DNA from 4 places in the Xanthobacter pseudotagetidis genome. Region 2 is predicted to be linked to each of the others. Evidence: predicted binding sites of a transcription regulator. Region 2 holds the regulator's gene; each other region holds the start of a gene.
The links. Region 2 encodes LexA, which represses DNA repair genes until DNA is damaged. Its sites were predicted from a motif close to TGTTCNNNNTGTGTTCNG; they were not measured.
Positions count from the first base shown of each region.

Region 1: the regulator LexA is predicted to act here: its motif matches at 2,907-2,924, upstream of V5F67_RS06200 (PA0069 family radical SAM protein).
Region 3: the regulator LexA is predicted to act here: its motif matches at 3,204-3,221, upstream of V5F67_RS14965 (ImuA family protein).
Region 4: the regulator LexA is predicted to act here: its motif matches at 2,822-2,839, upstream of recA (recombinase RecA).

Region 1 is NZ_CM195534.1:1,339,794-1,344,666, reverse strand. It holds gene V5F67_RS06220 (NAD(P)(+) transhydrogenase (Re/Si-specific) subunit beta) at 1-980, opposite strand, end outside; gene V5F67_RS06215 (proton-translocating transhydrogenase family protein) at 991-1,443, opposite strand; gene V5F67_RS06210 (Re/Si-specific NAD(P)(+) transhydrogenase subunit alpha) at 1,443-2,591, opposite strand; gene V5F67_RS06205 (aa3-type cytochrome c oxidase subunit IV) at 2,626-2,778, opposite strand; gene V5F67_RS06200 (PA0069 family radical SAM protein) at 3,100-4,299, shown strand; gene V5F67_RS06195 (TetR/AcrR family transcriptional regulator) at 4,599-4,873, opposite strand, start outside.
Region 2 is NZ_CM195534.1:3,077,291-3,082,163, reverse strand. It holds gene V5F67_RS14115 (ComEC/Rec2 family competence protein) at 1-2,444, shown strand, start outside; gene lexA (transcriptional repressor LexA) at 2,613-3,323, opposite strand; gene V5F67_RS14105 (molybdopterin molybdotransferase MoeA) at 3,494-4,708, opposite strand; gene moaC (cyclic pyranopterin monophosphate synthase MoaC) at 4,726-4,873, opposite strand, start outside.
Region 3 is NZ_CM195534.1:3,263,816-3,268,688, forward strand. It holds gene V5F67_RS14955 (error-prone DNA polymerase) at 1-539, opposite strand, end outside; gene V5F67_RS14960 (DinB/UmuC family translesion DNA polymerase) at 550-2,211, opposite strand; gene V5F67_RS14965 (ImuA family protein) at 2,093-2,932, opposite strand; gene V5F67_RS14970 (Bug family tripartite tricarboxylate transporter substrate binding protein) at 3,393-4,373, opposite strand; gene V5F67_RS14975 (RidA family protein) at 4,403-4,804, opposite strand; gene V5F67_RS14980 (fumarylacetoacetate hydrolase family protein) at 4,850-4,873, opposite strand, start outside.
Region 4 is NZ_CM195534.1:2,934,529-2,939,401, reverse strand. It holds gene alaS (alanine--tRNA ligase) at 1-1,249, opposite strand, end outside; gene recA (recombinase RecA) at 1,672-2,757, opposite strand; gene V5F67_RS13435 (chorismate mutase) at 3,187-3,498, opposite strand; gene gatA (Asp-tRNA(Asn)/Glu-tRNA(Gln) amidotransferase subunit GatA) at 3,486-4,873, opposite strand, start outside.

The DNA of each region.
Region 1 (4,873 bases), 1.7 Mb from region 2:
TGCTGCGCCTGCGCCACCGCCATGCCGTAGCCCGGCACGATGATGACCTTGCCGGCATTCTTCATGATGTAGGCCGCGTCGTCCGCCGAACCCTGCTTCACCGGCCGCGCCTCCACCGCCCCGCCGGCCGCGCCGGCGGTCTCGCCGCCGAAGCCGCCGAGGATGACGGAGATGAAGGACCGGTTCATGCCCTTGCACATGATGTAGCTGAGGATGGCGCCCGAGGAGCCCACCAGCGCGCCGGTGATGATCAGCGCGGTGTTGCCCAGCGTGAAGCCGATGCCGGCCGCGGCCCAGCCCGAATAGGAGTTCAGCATCGACACCACGACGGGCATGTCCGCGCCGCCGATGGGGATGATGAGCAGCCCGCCCAGAACCAGGGCCAGCACCGTGATGATCCAGAACAGCGCGATCGAGCCGGTGAGCACGAAGGCGACGACCAGGATGACCAGCAGCAGGGCGAGGCCGCCGTTGATGAAGTGCCGCATCGGCAGCATGATCGGCTTGCCGCTCATGTTGCCGTTGAGCTTGGCGAAGGCGATGATCGAGCCGGTGAAGGTGATGGCGCCGATGGCGACGCCGAGCGACATCTCGATCAGGCTGGCGCCGTGCAGATTGCCCGGAGAGCCGATGCCGAACGCCTCCGGCGCGTAGAGCGCGGCGGCGGCGACCAGCACGGCGGCGAGGCCCACCAGCGAGTGGAAGGCGGCCACCAGCTGCGGCATCGCCGTCATGGCGATGCGCTTGGCCACCACGGCGCCGATGGCGCCGCCGATGGCGATGCCGGCGATCACCAGCACCCAGCCGAACGCGTCGGACGGCGGCTGGAGGGCCAGCGTGGTCAGCACGGCGATGCCCATGCCCACCATGCCGAACAGGTTGCCCTGCCGGGAGGTGGTGGGATGCGAGAGGCCCCGCAGCGCCAGGATGAAGAGGATGCCCGCCACGAGGTAGAGGGCGGCGGCGATGTTCGCGTTCATGGCGCCGGCCTCACTTCTTCTTCGAGTACATGGCGAGCATGCGGCTGGTCACCATGAACCCGCCGAAGATGTTCACCGAGGCGAAGACGAGGGCGATGAAGCCGAAGATGCGCGCCCACCAGGCGTGGCCCGGATCGCCCACCGTCGACACGCCCACCGCGAGCAGCGCGCCCACCACGATCACCGAGGAGATGGCGTTGGTGACGCTCATGAGCGGGGTGTGCAGCGCCGGCGTCACCGACCACACCACGTAGTAGCCCACGAACACCGCGAGCACGAAGATGGAGAGGCGGAACACGAACGGATCGATGGCGCCGCCGGTGGCCGCATGGGCGAGCCCGCCGAGGGCGGCGGCGGCCTGGTCCGCATAGGCCTGGGCGGCTTCCGCCGCCTGGCGCGCCACCTCGGCGGCGATGCGCGCCTGTTCCGCGGCGTCCGCCGCGAGTTGTGGATTGGGGGTCATCAGGCCGCTCCCTCAGTCTTGGGTGCGAAATTCGGGTGCACGACGGCGCCGTCGCGGGTGAGCAACGTCGCCTTGACCAGCTCGTCGTCCCATTTGACGGCAAGGGCCTTGGCCTGCTTGTCCACCATGGTCTCGAGGAAGTTGAACAGGTTCTTGGCGTAGAGCGGCGAGGTGGAGGCCGCCGAACGGCCGGGGACGTTGAGGTGGCCGACGATCTTCACGCCGCCCACTTCCGCCACCTGGCCGGGGATCGCCCCTTCCACGTTGCCGCCGCGCTCGACCGCGAGGTCCACCAGCACCGAGCCCGGCTTCATGGAGGCGACCATGGCCGCGCTCACCAGCTTCGGCGCCGGCCGGCCCGGAATGAGGGCCGTGGTGATGACGATGTCCTGCTTCTTGATGTGGTCGGCGACGAGCGCGGCCTGCTTGGCCTGGTACTCCGCCGACATGGGCTTGGCGTAGCCGGCGGCGGTCTCCGCCTGCTTGAACTCCTCGTCCTCCACGGCGACGAACTTGGCGCCGAGCGAGGCCACCTGCTCCTTCGCCGCGGGGCGGACGTCGGTGGCGGTGACGATGGCGCCGAGGCGGCGCGCGGTGGCGATGGCCTGGAGGCCGGCGACGCCCGCGCCCATGACGAAGACCCGCGCGGCGGGCACGGTGCCGGCGGCGGTCATCATCTGCGGCAGCGCGCGGTTGAACTCGGCGGCGGCGTCGATCACGGCGCGGTAGCCGGCGATATTGGCCTGCGAGGACAGAACGTCCATCACCTGTGCGCGGGTGATGCGGGGCATCAGCTCCATGGCGAAGGCGGCGACCCCGGCATTGGCCATGGCGGTGAGCGCGGCGTCGTTGCCGTAGGGGTCCATGATGGCGAGCACGAGGGCGCCGCGCTTATAGGACGAAAGTTCGGCTTCCGTGGGACGGCGAACCTTCAGTACCACATCGGCACCGGCGACGGCGTCCGCGCCCGAGGGGGCGATGGTGGCGCCGACAGCCTCGTAATCGGCATCGAGGATGCCGGACTTGATGCCCGCGCCAGCCTCGACCGCCACCTGGGCGCCGAGCGCGACAAGGCGCTTGACCGTATCCGGGGTCGCAGCGACCCGCGGCTCGCCGAGATCCACCTCGGCGGGGACAGCGATTTTCATCGAAAATGTCTCCGGTGCTCCGGCCCGCTTGGGCTCAGAGGAGGAAGATCCACATCAGGACGAGAATGACGGCGAGGGTGATGGTGGCCCATTTGGTGAGCTCGGTGAACAGCGCATAGGTGCGCTCGTGCTCGACGTAGTCGTTGCCTTCGGCGGTGCCGTATTCGATCGTGCCGTGATCGGCCATCGTCTCCCCCTAGCTTATGGCTCGCATTGGCGTTTAGCGGAGAAGCGATTTTCTGGCAACTGGTCCGTGGCGTACAGTATACAGAATGTGCGTTGCAACATCAGGGTCCTGCGCCATTCTGGGACGCATGTTCTTGATTTGTTCGCATTCGTGCGCTAGCTTTTGAGCATGGATACGCCGCTCGACTCCCTCATTGCCGATCCGCCGCCGCAGGCCGCCGGGGCCGCGGAGGGAGCCGGTGTGCCCACAGGTCGCAGGCGCGCGCGCTCGGGCGGCGGCGCGAAGCCGGCGGCGCCGCGCAGGGCCCGGCCGGACGCGGTGATGACCGGCGCCGCGCCGCGGGGGGATCAGGCCAAGGCGCGGGGCAAGCGCATTCTCGGCCGGCTCGCCGAGGAGCACGCGGCACCGGCGCCCGGCGTGCCGCCGGCCCTGGATGGCGAGGCGGGAACGGCGGTGGAGGCGGAGCGCCGCCGCGGGCGCGGCGCCGTCTCCAACGCCGCCGGCCGCTTCGAACCCGCCGCCCGCATCCTGTTCGACGACGGCTGGGAGAGCCTGGAGGACCTGCCGCCTCTGCGCACCGAGGTGACGGAGGAGCGCGCGCGCACGGTCATCACCCGCAACCAGTCCCCCGACATCGCCTTCGACCGCTCCATCAATGCCTATCGCGGCTGCGAGCACGGCTGCGTCTACTGCTTCGCCCGGCCGACCCACGCGTTTCACGGCCTGTCGGCGGGGCTCGACTTCGAGACCCGGCTGTTCGTGAAGCCGGACGCGCCGGAGCTGCTGGCGCGCGAGCTGTCGCACCCGTCCTACCAGCCGCGCGTCATCGCCATGGGCACCAACACCGATCCCTACCAGCCGATCGAGCGGCGCTACCAGGTGACGCGCCGCATCCTGGAGGTCCTGGCCGACTTCGGCCACCCCGCCGGCATCGTCACCAAGTCGGCCCTGGTGGCGCGCGACATCGACATCCTCGCGCCCATGGCTGCGCGCGGGCTGGTGAAGGTGGCGGTCTCCATCACCACCCTCGATCCGCATCTCGCCCGGACCATGGAGCCGCGCGCGGCCAGCCCGCACGTGCGCCTCGCCACCATCCGCCGGCTTGCCGACGCGGGCATCCCCACCGCGGTGCTGACGGCCCCCCTCATTCCGGCGCTCAACGACATGGAGATCGAGCGCATCCTCGACGCCGCCAAGGCTGCCGGCGCAAGCGAGGCCGGCTACGTCACCCTGCGCCTGCCGCTGGAGATCGCCGACCTGTTCCGCGAATGGCTGGTGGCCCATTTTCCCGACAAGGCTCGGCACGTGCTGGCGCTGGTGCGGCAGATGAACGGCGGCAAGGATTACGATGCGACTTTCGGCAAGCGCCAGCGCGGCGCCGGCCCCTATGCCTGGACCATCGGCCGTCGCTTCGAGATCGCCGCGCGCCGGCTCGGACTGGACGGGCGGGGACTGAAGCTCACCACCGCCCACTTCCGCCGGCCCGCCGCCAAGGGCGAACAGCTCTCTTTGTTCGATTGAGGACGCACCGGCCGGCAGTCCAGGCCACGCGAGGCGCCTCGGGGTAGGCCTGCGCCAAAGGAAGGGAGGGGCCGGCAGTGCCTCCGCCGGAAGGCCGTCGCCGCAGCGGCCGCCCCTCCCTCCCTTTGACGCACGCGCGGCGGCAAGCCCGGCAAAGGGCGGGCGGCTCGCAGGAAGACGATGGAAGGTCATGGAAGGCTGCCGATGGGCGCCATGTCCGGCGATACCCTTCTGCGGAACCTTTCAGCGGCACCGCCGGGATGCTCCCGGTCGCGGTCCCGCACCGGATATCCCTGGGATCAGCGCGCCGGCGGCGCCGGCTCGGGCGAGGCGGGCGTTGCCAGATCGGGGGCCGCCTCGTTGCCGCCGCACGACGCCGCGGGCCCCTTCGCGCCATAGGCCGCCATGAAGACGCGCACCGCCCCGTTCACCACCTTCGCGGCATGGGCGGGGTCGGGCGGCTCGTTGGAGCCGATGAGGATGGGTGCGGTGACGCCATCCTTGCACAGACCGAGAAACTGGCTCGCGGCCTGCTCCACGTCCTCGATATCGAGCACGCCCTGCTCCACCTTGG
Region 2 (4,873 bases):
GCGCCGACCAGGAGCCGTCCCTCGTGGCGTCGGGCGTTCTGGTGGCGGCGCTCGCGGCGGGCGCCGCCGCCGCGCGCGCACGGCCGCTCCTGCTGGCGCTGCTTCTGGCGCTGCTTGCGGTTGCCGCGGGCTTTTCCGTCGCCGGGCTGCGCACCGCGCTGATCGCCCACGGGGTGACGGCGCCGCCGAGCTTCCCGGTGCGGCTCGCGGGCCACGTGGAGCGGGTGGAGCGCCGTGCCAAGGGCGACCGCATCCTGCTGCGGCTCGACGGCCGGCCGGCGCGCGGCCTCGACCGTCCGCCGGACCTGGTGCGGCTCACCTTGCGCAAGGGCTGGGCACCGGCCGTGGGCACGCCGGTGACGCAGCTGGCCCAATTGCTGCCGCCGCTCGGGCCGGCCATGCCCGGCGCGCACGATTTCGGACGCGGCCCGTGGTTCGACGGCATCGGCGCGGTGGGCTACGGCCTCGGCCGGCCGAAGCCGGCGCCGGATATCGGCCCGCCGCCGCCTTCCGTGCGCTTCGCCACCGCCGTCGACGCCATGCGCCAGGACCTCTCCGCCCGCATCCGCGCGGTGATCGGCGGAACGCCGGCGGAGATCGCCGTGGCGCTGGTGGCCGGCGACCGCTCCGCCATTCCCGAGCGGGTGGAGGAGGGCATGCGGGTGTCCGGCCTCACCCACATCCTGTCCATATCGGGCCTGCACATGGCGCTGGTGATGGGGACGCTGTTCGCGGCCGCGCGGGCGCTGCTGGCGCTGGTGCCGCCGCTCGCGCTCTCCTGGCCCATCAAATCCATGGCCGCCGCCGTCGCGCTTGCGGGCGGCGCCTTCTATCTCGTCCTGTCGGGCAACGACGTGCCGGCGCAGCGCTCCTTCGTGATGGCGGCGCTGGTGCTGGCGGGGGTCGCGGCCGGCCGCCCCGCGCTCACGCTGCGCACCGTCGCGGTGGCGGCGGTGCTGGTGCTGGCGCTCTCCCCCGAGGCGGCGCTGGAGCCGGGCACGCAGATGTCGTTCGCGGCGACGCTGGCTCTGGTGGCGGCCTACGAGCAACTGCGGCCGCTGCGCGCTCTGCCGCGGGCGGAGGGATGGGTTACCCGCGCTGCGATCATGCTGTGCGTGTTCTTCGCCGGCATCGCGCTGACCTCGCTGGTGGCGGGCCTCGCCACCGCGCCTTACGGCGCCTTCCACTTCCAGCGGCTCGCGCCCTACGGGCTGCTGGCGAACCTCGCCGCCATGCCGGCGGTGTCGCTGGTGGTGATGCCGGCGGGCCTCGCCGGCGTGCTTCTGCTGCCGCTCGGCTGGGACAGTCTCGCCTGGCCGGTGATGGGATTCGGCATCGAGATCATGCTCGCCGCGTCCGACTGGGTGGCGGCGCTGCCGGGCGCCGACCAGCGGGTCGGCGTCATGGGAGCGGCCAGCCTGTCATGCGTGAGCCTCGCGCTGCTGTGCCTGTGCCTGCTGCGCGGCGCGCTGCGCGCGCTCGCTCTGGCACCGCTGGCGCTGGCGGTGATTGTCGCGCCCGCGCCGTTCCGCCCGGAAATCCTCATCGCGCCCAACGGCGAGACGGTGGCGGTGCGGGCCGCCGACGGGCGGCTGTCGGTCATCGGCGCGCGCGCCCACCGCCTGATCGCCGAGCAATGGCTGACGCGCGAGGGCGACCGGCGCAGCGCCGACGACCCGGCGCTCGCCGCGGCCTTCGCCTGCGACCCCACGGGCTGCGTCGCGCCGCTGCCGAGCGGTGGCGCCATCGCCGTGTCGCGCCGCGCCGAAGGCCTGGCGGCCGATTGCCTGACAGCCCGCATCGTCGTCACCCGCGATGCGGCGCCACATGCGTGCCCGGCGCGGGTGATCACGCCGGCGATCCTGGAGCGCACCGGGACGCTGGCCTTCCTGCCTCAGGCGGGAGCGGATGCGGCGCGCGCCGGCACGGACTGGCATGAGGAGGGGCGCCGGCCCGAGATTCGACGCGGCGGCGCAATCCCGGACCCGGAGATCTCGGAAGCCGGCATGGACACCGCCGCACACGGCATGCGCAGCGCGGATCGGGATCAAACCGGCGAGGCCCTGCCGGCGGGCGAGGAGGCGGGCGGCCCCGATTCGCCGGTACCCGATCGCCAGGCACGATCTCCCGCGCAGGACGGTCCCCCGCAGGATGGCCTGAACCCTCCATCCTCCGCATCGGAGCAGCACCCTGGCCGCCGCGCGCCCGCCGCGCGGGATGACCTGAACCGTCCGGTCCCCGTGCCGGAGCCGGAAACGGCACCGATGATCGCCCCGCTGCAGCAGCGGGGCCCCCTCGCCTGGGTAGCCCTGAAAGCGGTCCCGACCCGGCCGGCTTCGCTTCACCGCCCCTGGATGCCGGTCCTGCCGGCGCTCAGTCAGGAGGACGCCGCCGATGACCTCGATCTCGAAGCCCTGGCAGCGGATGCGGCGGACCCGCGCTGAGGCCATGGGGCGCACCAGCGCCGAGGGCGCGATTCGACGTCTCAGCCTTTTCCCGGCTTTGCCGCGCCGACGGGCCGCCGCCGATCCATTTCCGGACACGGCATCGCGTCCACACATCGCGTCCAGTCATCGCATCGAGACATCGCGCGCCGAGCGCCGGCGCTCGGCTCAATAGCGGCGCATCAGCCCCACGAGGCGGCCCTGGATGCGGACGCGGTCGGGGCCGAAAATGCGTGTCTCGTAGGCCGGATTCGCCGCCTCCAGGGCGATGGAGGCCCCCTTCTTGCGTAGGCGCTTCAGGGTCGCCTCCTCGTCGTCCACCAACGCGACGACGATGTCGCCGGTGTCGGCGCTGTCGCAGCGGCGGATCAGGACCGTGTCGCCGTCGAGGATGCCGGCCTCGATCATGCTGTCGCCGCGCACCTCCAGGGCGAAATGCTCGCCGGAGCCCAGCATCTCGGGGGGAATGTTGAGGTTGTGGCTGCGCGACTGGATGGCGGAGATGGGCGTGCCGGCGGCGATCCGGCCCATGACCGGCACGGCGACGCTCTGGCCGCCGCCGTCCTCGTCCTCGGCCACCGGGCGCACCTTGCCGAGGCTGCCTTCGATCACGGCCGGTGAAAAGCCGCGCCCGCCGCGCGCTGCGGCGAGGCCCGGCGCCACGCTGTCCGGCAGCCGCACCACTTCCAGCGCCCGCGCCCGGTTCGGCAGGCGGCGGATGAAGCCACGCTCCTCCAATGCGGTGATGAGGCGGTGGATGCCCGACTTGGAGCGGAGATCCAGCGCCTCCTTCATCTCGTCGAAGGAGGGGGGTACCCCGGTTTCCTTGAGGCGCTCATGAATGAACCGAAGCAGGTCATATTGCTTTCGCGTCAGCATTCTTCGCCCCCGTGCCGCTTGCCCGCCGGCCGTGGGCACCCCTTGCCCATCCCGCCGGTCCGTCCCCGCCGCCGCAACGGAGGGAAGAAACAAATCATGAACAACTACTATCTGTTCCTTTTGTGTTCCGCAAGTAGTGAAGATGACGTAAAGGCGGCCACGCGGGTCGCTCAGTCCTGGAACAGGATCACCTGGCAGGGCGTCCCCGCGCTGGCGGCGGGCGCGTCGGCATCGCGGACGAGCAGCGCGTCGGCCGCCGCGAGCACCGAGAGCAGGGAACTGTCCTGGACCGGCAGCGGCGTCGCGAGCAGGCCGCCGGCGCCGTCGTCAGAGAGCGTCGCGCGCATGAAGTCCATGCGCCAGTCATTGGCCGGCATGTCGCAGCCGAGCCGGGCCGGAACGGTGCGGTAGGTCGGCGCGGTCTCGCCCTGAAGCGCGCGGATCAAGGGCGCCAGGAACAGCATCCCGCAGACGTGCGACGACACCGGGTTGCCGGGCAGGCCGAGCACCCGCAACGCGCCGCGCCGGCCGAACATCAGCGGCTTTCCGGGGCGCAGCGCGATCTTGTGCACCTCGAGCTCAACCTGCTCGGCCTTCAGCGCCGGAGCCATCAGATCGTGGTCGCCCACCGAGGCGCCGCCGGAGGAGACCAGGATGTCGACGCCCCCATCCATGGCCTGGCGGATGGCGGCGCGGATGGCGGCGAGGTCGTCCCGCACCACGCCGAGGTCCATCACCTCGGCGCCGGCGGCCCGGGCCAGGGCGGCGAGGCCGAACGAGTTGGAGACCACGATCTCGCTGTCGGCGCCGGTGCCGCGGCCCGGCATCACCAGCTCGTCCCCGGTCTGTACCAGCGCCACGCGCGGGCGCCGCGCGACGGGGATCTCGGCGTGATCCATGGCGGCGGCGAGCATCATGTCGCGCGCGGTGATCCGGTGGCCGGCCGAAAGTCCCGGCGCGCCCTTCGCGAAGTCACAGCCGGCCTTGCGGACATTGCGCAGGGCGGCGGTGGGCGCGGTGGTGGTCATCAGGTCGCCGTCGCGGGCGGTGTTCTCCTGGATCACCACCGTGTCGGTGCCCTCGGGCAGCACCGCGCCGGTGAAGATGCGCGTGCATTCGCCCGGCCCCACCGCGCCCGCGAACGGCCGCCCGGCGGCGGATTCGCCGATCACCCGGAGCCGGGAAGGGGTCTCGACGATGTCGGCGGCGCGCACAGCGTAGCCGTCCATGGCCGACATGTCGGCCGGCGGCTGGGACCGGTTCGCCAGAAGGTCGCGGGCGAGCACCCGGCCGGCGGCGGCGGCGACCGGCACCCATTCCTCGGCCAGCGGCTCCACCGGGCCGGCGACCAGGCTCAGGGCCTCAGCAACGCTCATGAGTGCCATGGGAGATGCCTCGCGGGTCAGAGCGGTTCGGCGCGGAAGTGGCCGCTGCGCCCGCCGGATTTCTCGATCAGCCGCACGCCTTCGATCCGCATGGCGCGGTCGACCGCCTTGGCCATGTCGTAGACCGTGAGGGCCGCCACCGAGACCGCCGTCAGCGCCTCCATC
Region 3 (4,873 bases), 190 kb from region 2:
GGCAGGAGGCCGGCGAGCGGCGCGAGGTCGCGCTCCGGCAGCACGGTGAGGAGCAGGCCCTCTCCCGCGCCGAGAAGGTCGTCGAGGGCGAGAGCGCACTCCCCCTTCGGCGCCCGCCGGTTGCCGGTGGTGAGGAGGCGGCAGAGCGCCCCCCAGCCCGCCCGGTGCCGGGGATAGGCGACGATATCCGGCGTGCCGTCGCCAAAGGCGAGGCGCGCGCCCACGGCGAGCCTGAAGCCCTGCGCCCGCCGGCACAGCTCCGCATGGGACGGCCCCTCGGGCAAGGCCGGCTCGGCCTCCACCTCGCCGGGCGAGGAGCCGTGGCGCACCTTGCGCACCGGCGCCGCGCCCTCGCGCAAGGCCCGCAGCGCCGCGAAGGCGCGCACCACGCCCGCCACCGAATTGCGGTCGGCGATGCCGAGGCCGCAATGCCCGAGCGCCAGCGCCGTCGCCACGAGCTCGGCGGGGGCCGAGGCGCCGCGCAGGAAGGAGAAGTGCGAGGCGGCGCAAAGCTCCGCGTAGCCGGGGTTTTCGCTCATGCGGGCGCGCTCACGCGAACAGGCCGTGGAGGAACCAGCGCGGCCGCGCCGCCTCGCGCCCGTAGAGGCCTTCGCGATAGAGCCAGAAGCGCCGGCCGCCGGTGTCCTCCACCCGGAAATAATCGCGCGTGAGGGCGCGCTCTCCTGCCTCCCCCTGCCCGTCCCTCTGCTCGTCTTTCTGCCACCATTCGGGGGCGATGCGCTCCGGCCCCTCGGCGCGCGCCACCTCGTGCAGCGCCCGGCGCCAGCGGAAGCGCAAGGGCGGGCCGTCCGGCACCTCGGCCAGCGCCTCCACCGGCTCGGGCCGCTCGAACAAGGTGAGCGGGCGCGCCGCCGGCAACCCCGGCGGCAGCGGCGCGGGCCAGTCCGGCTCCGCCAGTCCCGTAGCGGCACCGGCGAGCGCCGGGCGCAGGCGCGCGGCGGCCTCGGGAATGTGGGTGTCGTGGGCGGCAAAGCGCATCACCCGGTGCGCCCCGAGGCGGGCGGAGAGAATGTCCACCAGGGCGTCCATCTGCGCGGCCAGCCAGACGGCGTCCTGCGCTTCCCCGCCGGCGTCGAAGCCCTCTTGGCGCGCGGCCAGCGGCTCGCTGTCGAGCAGCGCGAGGCGCAGCACGTCGAAGCCGAAGCCGGGATCGAGCGGATCGGCGAGCGCCGCCAGCTTCTCCCGGAACAGGCCCGCCAGGCGCGCGGGATCGCGGACCGGCCGGGCGGTGGCGGCAGGAATGCGGCGCACCACGCCGTCGCTGCGGAAGAAGGCGGCCTCCAGGCGCCGGGCGCCGCGGCCCCGCTTCTCCAGGAGAAGGCACAGCTCGCGGGCAAGGTCTCCCAGCACCTTCAGCGCCGCCTCCATGTCGGCCATGGGCTCGGCGAAGCGGCGCTCCGCGAGGGAGAGCGGCACCGGCCTGAGCGGCGAGACGGGTGGGTCGGCAAGCTCCGCCAGTTCGTCGAGCCGCCCCGTCAGCGCCTCCCCGAAGCGGGCCGCGAGCGCCGCGCGGGGCTGTGCCCGCACCGCCTTGAGCGTCGTCAGCCCGAGGCCCACCAGGGCACGCGCCGTCGCCTCCGGCAGTTCCAGGGCGGCGACGGAGAGCGGGTCGGTGAGCGCCTGCGCCTCCCCCGCCGCCGGCCGCGCGCCGGGCCGCCAGCGGGCGAGCGTGCGGGCCGCGCGCGCGGTCGCCGCCACCGCCCCGGCGGCGGCGAGGCCCAGGCCATGGATGCGCTCCAGGACCTCCTGAAGCATCGCCGCCTCGCCGCCGAACAGATGGGCGCAGCCGGTGATGTCCAACACCAGATCACGCGATCCCGGACCGCCCGGCTCCGCCTCGCTTGGTCCGCAGAGGGCGACGAAGGGCGTCCAGCGCTCGCACCAGGAGGCGAGCGCGGCGAGCAGCGCCGCGTCCGCCGCCGGATCGTCCTCGGCCACCGCGAGATGGGGCACGCGGGCGCGCGCGTCGGCGAGCGGCAGGCCGGCCGTCAGGCCGAGCCGCTCGGCGGTCTCGTCCATGGCCACGAGGCGCGGCGCGTTGGCGATGGGACGCACCACCACCAGCGGCGCATCAGGAGGCCGCGCGCCGCGCCGGCGCGCCGTGATCGCCAGCCGGTCGGTGGCAAGGCGCGGCAGGAACACGGCGAGCAGGCGCCGCGCCGGGCGCGAGGGTATCGAAACGTCGGGCATGGGCATCGAACTCCACAATCCACCGCCCGGTGGGACCGAAACGGTTGCGCGCCAGCTCCAGGGCGAAGGCGGGCGCGCCGAGGCCGAAAGTCAGCGGCGCGGCCGAGCCCGCCGCCGCCGCCGCCAGCCAGCGCGTCGCCGCCGCCGAGGGCTCGGGCTCCGCCCCCGGCCGCAGCAGCAGCGCCAGCGCCCCGCGCTCGGCGGCGCGCAGCGCCAGGCGGCGGGTGGCGGTGAGATCGAGCACCCGCGCCGCGCCCCAGGGCTCGGCGATCACCACGCCCGCCCCCCCATGGCGCAGCCCGTCCTCGGCGGCGCGCAGCACGCCGGCCGCGTCCGCCGCCTCCACCAGCACCAGGCGGCCGGGATCGAGCCCGAGCTCGGCGCAGCCCAGGGCATGGAGCCGCCCGCCTTCGCGCACGCTCAGGTCCTGGCGCACCCACAGCACCGGCCCGCGCGCGCCGGCGGCGATGGCGGCGGCAAGGCCGAGCAGGACCCCGTGGGCGCCCGGCGCGCCACAATGCATCTCATGCAGCGCGCCGCGCGCCAGCCCGCCGCCCAGCGCCGCATCCAGAGGCGCGCCGAGGGGAAGGCGGCCGGCCGGCGCCCGCATGCGGGCAGGACCGCGCACCAAGGCGCGCAGGGCATCGAGGGTCGCAGGGTCGCGCGCGGGCCGGACGCTCGCCCCGCTCCCGGTCCGCTCCCGGAGGGAAGAAGACGGCACGGCCTCCGAAACGGCCGGCGGCAGGTCTCCAGGCGGGGCCAGGGCGGCGTCGGGCGCGCCGGCCGCGAGCGGCGGGGCGCCGACTGGCGAGCTCGGCGTCCCGATGGCACGGGCCAAACCCTCCCGCACGGGCGCCGCGCTGGCCGCCGGAGGCGTCCGCCGAAGCGCTCCGTCCGGCGGGTTGCCGGCCGATGGAAAAGCGAGCGCGCCCGGCGCCGCAGCAAGGCTCCGCCGCGGCGCGAACGCCCTCTCGGGCTGCGCAGACATTTTATGTTCCTATTTTGTTCTTATGAAAAGCGCTTTCCGGACCGGAGTCAACGGGGGCAGCGCGCGGTGGGGGCGGGGTGCGTTTGCAGGCCAAAGAATACGGCGGCCCGCTCTCCCTTGGGGAGATTGCCGCTGCGCAGGCGGGCGCGCGCGAGACCCCGCCGACAGCAGCCGGCGGGGCCCGGCCGCCGAGCTACTTCAGCTCGATGCCGGCGGCGCGCATCAGCTGCGCCCACTTGGTGGTGTCCTCGTCGATGAAGGTGGCGAAGGCCGCGGGCGACATGGTGTTGGGCACCGCCCCCATATTGGCGAGCTGGGTCTTCATCTCCGGCGTTCCCAAAAGCGCGATCACCTCCTTGTTGAGCCGGTCGACGATGGCCGGGTCCATTCCGGCGGGGCCGAACAGGCCGAACCAGCCGACCGCCTCGTAGCCCGGCACCCCCGCCTCGGCCACGGTGGGATAGTCCGGGAACAGCTCCGAGCGCGCGGCGGAGGTGACGCCCAGCACCTTGAGCCTGCCCGCCTTCACGTGCGGCAGCGCCGCCGGCGGTGGCGCGAACATGGCCGTCACCTGCCCGCTCACCACGTCGGTGATGGCCGGCCCCACGCCCTTGTAGGGCACGTGCAGCAGCTTGGTGCCGGTCTTCGCCTCGAACAGCAAAGCCGCGAGATGGGACGCCGCCCCGGTGCCGGACGAGGCGAAGGCGACGCTCTCCGGCTTGTCCTTGGCGCGCACGATCAGCTCCTCCACGGAATTGGCCGGGAAGTCGGCATTCACCACCAGCAGGTAAGGCGGCGCCGCAGCCAGCGCGACGGGCGAGAACTGCGCCTTCACGTCATAGGAGGCGGAGGCGGCGGTGGGGGACGGCGCCAGCGCTCCGGTGGCCGCCATCAGCAGGCGGTAGCCGTCCGGCGCCGAGCGGCTGACGGCGGCGGCTCCGGTGGTGCCGGCGGCGCCGGGCCTGTTCTCCACCACGAAGGTCTGACCGAGGCGCTTCTGCAGGTCCTGGGCGATCAGCCGGCCGAGCAGGTCGGTGCCGCCGCCGGGCGAGAACGGCACCACCACGGTCACGGTCTGGGTCGGGTAGTCCGCCGCGGCGGCGGGCGCCGCCAGCGGCGCGAGAAGAGCCCCGGCGCACGCCAGGGTCAATATGGATTGTCGGCTTAGAATCATCTTATCGTTCCCCTTCTTCATGGAAGCATTCACAGCACGGCGGTGGCCTGGAACTCGATCAAGAGGCCCGGATCTGCCAGATGATTGACCTCGACAATGGTGCTCGTCGGCAGCTTGTCCTTGAAGAACTCCATCCGCGCGGCGACGATTTCCTTGAACTGGCGGATATCGGTCGTGTAGACGACAATGGAGACGATATCCTCCAGCGTGCCGCCGGCCTCGCGCATGATGAGGTCCATGTTGCGGATCGCCTGGCGAGTCTGCTCCGCCATGTCGCCCGGCCCCACCAGCCTGCCCTCCGCGTCACGCGAGAGCTGGCCCGACAGGAAGATGAGGGACTGCGGATTATCGATGCGGATATAATGGTGGTAGATGGTCGACCTCACATTGGCGAGGTTTTTTGGGTTTCCGCGGGTGATCTTGCTGGCCATCTTCTTCTCCTGCATGCCTTTAAGTCTTGAATCCGGGGCGTGAGCTCACACGATGGACGTGCGCAACGT
Region 4 (4,873 bases), 140 kb from region 2:
CGGCGAGGTCCACCGAGATGTTGCGGGCGCGCAGGGCGTCCTGCGTCAGGTCGAGCGGGAAGCCGTAGGTGTCGTAGAGCTTGAACGCCACCTCGCCGGAGAAGCTCCCGCCGGACGAAAGGTGCGCCGTCTCCTCCTCCAGGATGGAGAGGCCGCGCTCGAGCGTGCGGCGGAAGCGCGTCTCCTCCAGCAGCAGGGTCTCGCTGGCGAGCGGCTCGGCGCGCACGATCTCCGGATAGGCGCGGCCCATCTCGCGCACCAGGATCGGCACCAGGCGGTGCATCAGCGGATCCTTGGCGCCGAGCAGCTGGGCGTGCCGCATGGCGCGCCGCATGATGCGCCGGAGCACGTAGCCGCGGCCCTCATTGGAGGGCAGCACGCCGTCGGCGGTGAGGAACACCGCCGAGCGCAGGTGGTCGGCGATCACCCGGTGGCTCGCCTTCTGCGGGCCGTCGGGATCGACGTTGGTGAGCTCGGCGACCTCGGCGATGATCGCCCGCATGAGGTCGGTCTCGTAATTGTCGTGCGTGCCCTGCAGCACCGCGGAGATGCGCTCCAGGCCCATGCCGGTGTCGATGGACGGGCGCGGCAGGACCAGCCGCTCGCCGCCGGCGAGCTGCTCGAACTGCATGAAGACGAGATTCCATATCTCGATGAAGCGGTCGCCGTCGGCGTCCGGCGAGCCGGGGGGGCCGCCGGGTATGTGCGGGCCGTGGTCGAAGAAGATCTCCGAGCAGGGACCGCACGGGCCGGTGTCGCCCATGGACCAGAAATTGTCGGAGGTGGGGATGCGGATGATCTTCTCGTCCGGCAGGCCGGCGATGGACTTCCACAGCCGGTGCGCCTCCTCGTCCTCGCTGTAGACGGTGACCAGCAGGCGGTCCTTCGGCAGCTCGAACTCGCGGGTGACGAGGTTCCAGGCAAGCTCGATGGCGCGGTCCTTGAAATAGTCGCCGAAGGAGAAGTTGCCCAGCATCTCGAAGAAGGTGTGGTGCCGCGCGGTGTAGCCCACATTGTCGAGGTCGTTGTGCTTGCCGCCGGCGCGCACGCATTTCTGCGAGGTCACAGCGCGCGCATAGGGCCGCTTCTCGACGCCGGTGAAGACGTTCTTGAACTGCACCATCCCCGCATTGGTGAACATGAGGGTCGGGTCGTTGTGCGGCACCAGCGGCGAGGAGGCCACCGCCTCGTGGCCCTGCTTGACGAAGTAGTCGATGAAGGTCGACCGGATCTCGTTCACGCCGCTCATGTGCCGGCCATCATCCCTCGATGCCGGCGCGGGATGCGTCCGGCGGTGGTGGTCTCCACGCGACCGCGCGCCGGAACGGCCGCATCGCGGCTCCGCCGGACCCCAACGGCGTGCCGGCCGGAACCGGGTTCGTTTAGCGAGGGGGCCTCAACTTGTCCAGAAAGCCGTGTCCCGGCGGCAGGGACGCCGGCCCCTGACCGCACCTCCCGCGGCCGAAGGTTTCACCGGCGGCGTCCCCGAGCCGGCAACGCCGGACGCCCGCGTCCTGGGCCGGAACCCGTCGCATCCGCGCCTGCCGGGCGCGCCGAACCGGACCGGCCACCGGGAGGACGGATCGCCATCCTCCGCAAACCCGGCGCGATCCGCCCCGAGGCAAGCCGCCCCGAGGCACGCCACACCGTCACGCCCGGCGGGCGGATGGCTCAGGCGTCGGCCTCGCTGCCCTCCGCATCGGCCTCCGGGTCTCCGGCCAGAATCTTCTCGGCGATGAGGCCGGCATTCTGGCGGATCGCCGCCTCGATCCGTCCGGCCGCCTCCGGATTCTGCTTCAGGAACGTCTTGGCGTTCTCGCGGCCCTGGCCGAGACGCTGGCTGTCGTAGGAGAACCAGGCGCCGGATTTCTCGACCACGCCGGCCTTGACGCCGAGGTCGAGCAGCTCGCCCGTCTTCGACACCCCCTCCCCGTACATGATGTCGAACTCCACCTGCTTGAAGGGCGGGGCGAGCTTGTTCTTCACCACCTTCACGCGGGTCTGGTTGCCGACCACCTCGTCGCGCTCCTTGATCATGCCGATGCGGCGGATGTCGAGGCGGACGGAGGCGTAGAACTTGAGCGCGTTGCCGCCGGTGGTGGTCTCCGGCGAACCGTACATCACACCGATCTTCATGCGGATCTGATTGATGAAGATCACCATGGTGTTGGACTTGGAGATCGAGCCCGTGAGCTTGCGCAGCGCCTGGCTCATCAGGCGCGCCTGCAGGCCCGGCTGATTGTCGCCCATCTCGCCGTCGAGCTCGGCGCGCGGGGTGAGCGCCGCCACCGAATCGACCACCAGCACGTCGATGGCGCCCGAGCGCACCAGTGTGTCGGCGATCTCCAGCGCCTGCTCGCCGGCGTCTGGCTGGGAGATCAGGAGATCGTCGAGATTGACCCCCAGCTTGCGCGCATAAACCGGGTCGAGCGCGTGCTCGGCGTCGATGAAGGCGCAGGTGCCGCCCTTCTTCTGCGCCTCGGCCACCGCGTGGAGCGCCAGCGTGGTCTTGCCCGACGATTCAGGCCCGAAGATCTCGACGATGCGCCCCTTGGGCAGGCCGCCGATGCCGAGGGCGATGTCGAGGCCGAGCGAGCCGGACGGAATGCTCTCGATCTCGATCGCCTTGCCGCTCTTGCCGAGCCGCATGATCGAGCCCTTGCCGAAATGGCGCTCGATCTGGGAGAGCGCGGCGTCGAGCGCCTTGGTCTTGTCCATGGAGGAACCTTCGACGAGTCGGAGTGTCGCCTGAGTCATTGCCGCGCTCCGGGGCTGGCGCAAGGAAAAACGAGAACGTCGCGTTTGTACCTTGTTTGTTCTCTGTTCGCAATATGTTCTCATGTCCTCATGGTTGGGAATCTGTTGCGCCCATGGGATGCGCGACCGCCGAACGGCGTCCTGGCGAGCCGGCGTGCCCGTCGTCATGCGCCGGCCTTTCCGGCGAAAACCGTTGGGAGCGAAGAAAAAAGAAGGGCTTGCAGTCGCGCAGGTCAGCGGCCATGCCGGCGAAGGTCGGCAAGGAGCGTGTGAGCCCTGCCCCGCTGCCGGGCTTCACGGGCACGGGCGCGCGCCCTAGAGCGCGATCCGATCAAATTGGTTCGATTTGATCGGTGAACCGCCCTCTAACTTAATGATAGAGAACGCGTTGTCCGATCAGCTTGCGTTGCAGGCTGATCGGCGCGCGCCCTAGAGGCGCGCGTTCTCGTAGTCGATGGTCTGGGCGATCAGCGTCCGCCAGAGCGCGCCGGCGATGCCCGGCGGCAGGCCCTTGCCGGCGGCGAGCGCCTCCACCTGGGCCACCACCTCTTCCACCCGGTCGGGCAGCAGAGCGGGAATGCCGTTCGCCTGCTTGATCTTCACCACCTCCTCGACCACCGCGAAGCGCTCCGCCAGCAGGTCGACCATGCGCGCGTCGATGCCGTCGATGGCCCGCCGCGCCTCGGCGAGGGCCGCCGGAACCGGTCCGCCCGAGCCGATGGCACCGCTCACCGGCGCCACCACAGCTTCTCCACCGGGAAGCGGCCCGCAGCCTCCTCGATCACCTCGGCGAGGGAGAACAACGTCTCCTCCTCGAACGGACGGCCGATGAGCTGGAGGCCGAGCGGCAGCCCGTCCGCCGACAGCCCTGCGGGCACCGAGATGCCGGGCAGGCCCGCCATGTTCACGGTCACGGTGAAGACGTCGTTGAGATACATCTCCACCGGGTCGGCCTTCACCTTCTCGCCGATGCCGAAGGCGGGCGACGGGGTGGCCGGGGTGAGCACCGCGTCCACGCCCTGCGAGAACACGTAGTCGAAGTCGCTCTTGATCAGCGAGCGCACCTTCTGGGCGCGCAGGTAGTAGGCATCGTAATAGCCGGCGGAGAGCACGTAGGTGCCGATCATGATGCGCCGGCGCACCTCCGGCCCGAAGCCGGCGGCGCGGGTGTTCTCGTACATCTCCACCACGTCGCGGCCCGGCACGCGCAGGCCGTAGCGCACGCCGTCATAGCGCGCGAGGTTGGAGGAGGCCTCGGCCGGGGCGACGATGTAGTAGGCCGGCAGGGCGTACTGGGTGTGGGGCAGCGAGATGTCGACGATCTCGGCGCCGGCATCCCTGAGCCAGGCCGCGCCGTCGTTCCACAGGGTGTCGATCTCGTCCGCCATGCCGTCCACGCGGTATTCGCGCGGGATGCCGATGCGCTTGCCCTTGATGGAGGCGCCGACCGCCTCCTCGTAGTCCGGCACCGGCCGGTCGACGCTGGTGGAATCCTTGGGATCGTAGCCCGCCATGGAGCGCAGCAGCAGCGCCGCGTCGTTCACCGTGCGGGCGAACGGGCCGGCCTGGTCGAGCGAGGAGGCGAACGCCACGATCCCCCAGCGCGAGCAGCGCCCGTAGGTGGGCTTGATGCCGACCGTGCCGGTGAAGGCCGCCGGCTGGCGGATCGAGCCGCCGGTGTCAGTGCCGGTGGCCCCGGCGCACAGGAACGCCGCCACGGCCGCCGCCGAGCCGCCGGAGGAGCCGCCAGGGACGATGGGCGTGGTATCGCCGTCGCGCCGCCAGGGAGAAACGACGGGGCCGAAGGCGGAGGTCTCGTTGGACGAGCCCATGGCGAACTCGTCATTGTTGAGCTTGCCGAGCATCACCGCGCCGTCGCGCCAGAGATTGGCGGTGACGCTGGATTCGTACTCCGGGACGAAGTTTTCCAGGATCTTCGAGCAGGCCGTGGTGCGCACGCCCTCGGTGGCGAACATGTCCTTGATGCCGAGGGGGATGCCCTCCAGATGCCCGGTGTCGCCCGAGGCGATGCGGGCATCGCTGTCCTTCGCCATGTCGAGGGCGATCTCGGGCGTCTCCAGCACGTAGGCGTTGAGGTCGCGCGCCTCCGCCATGG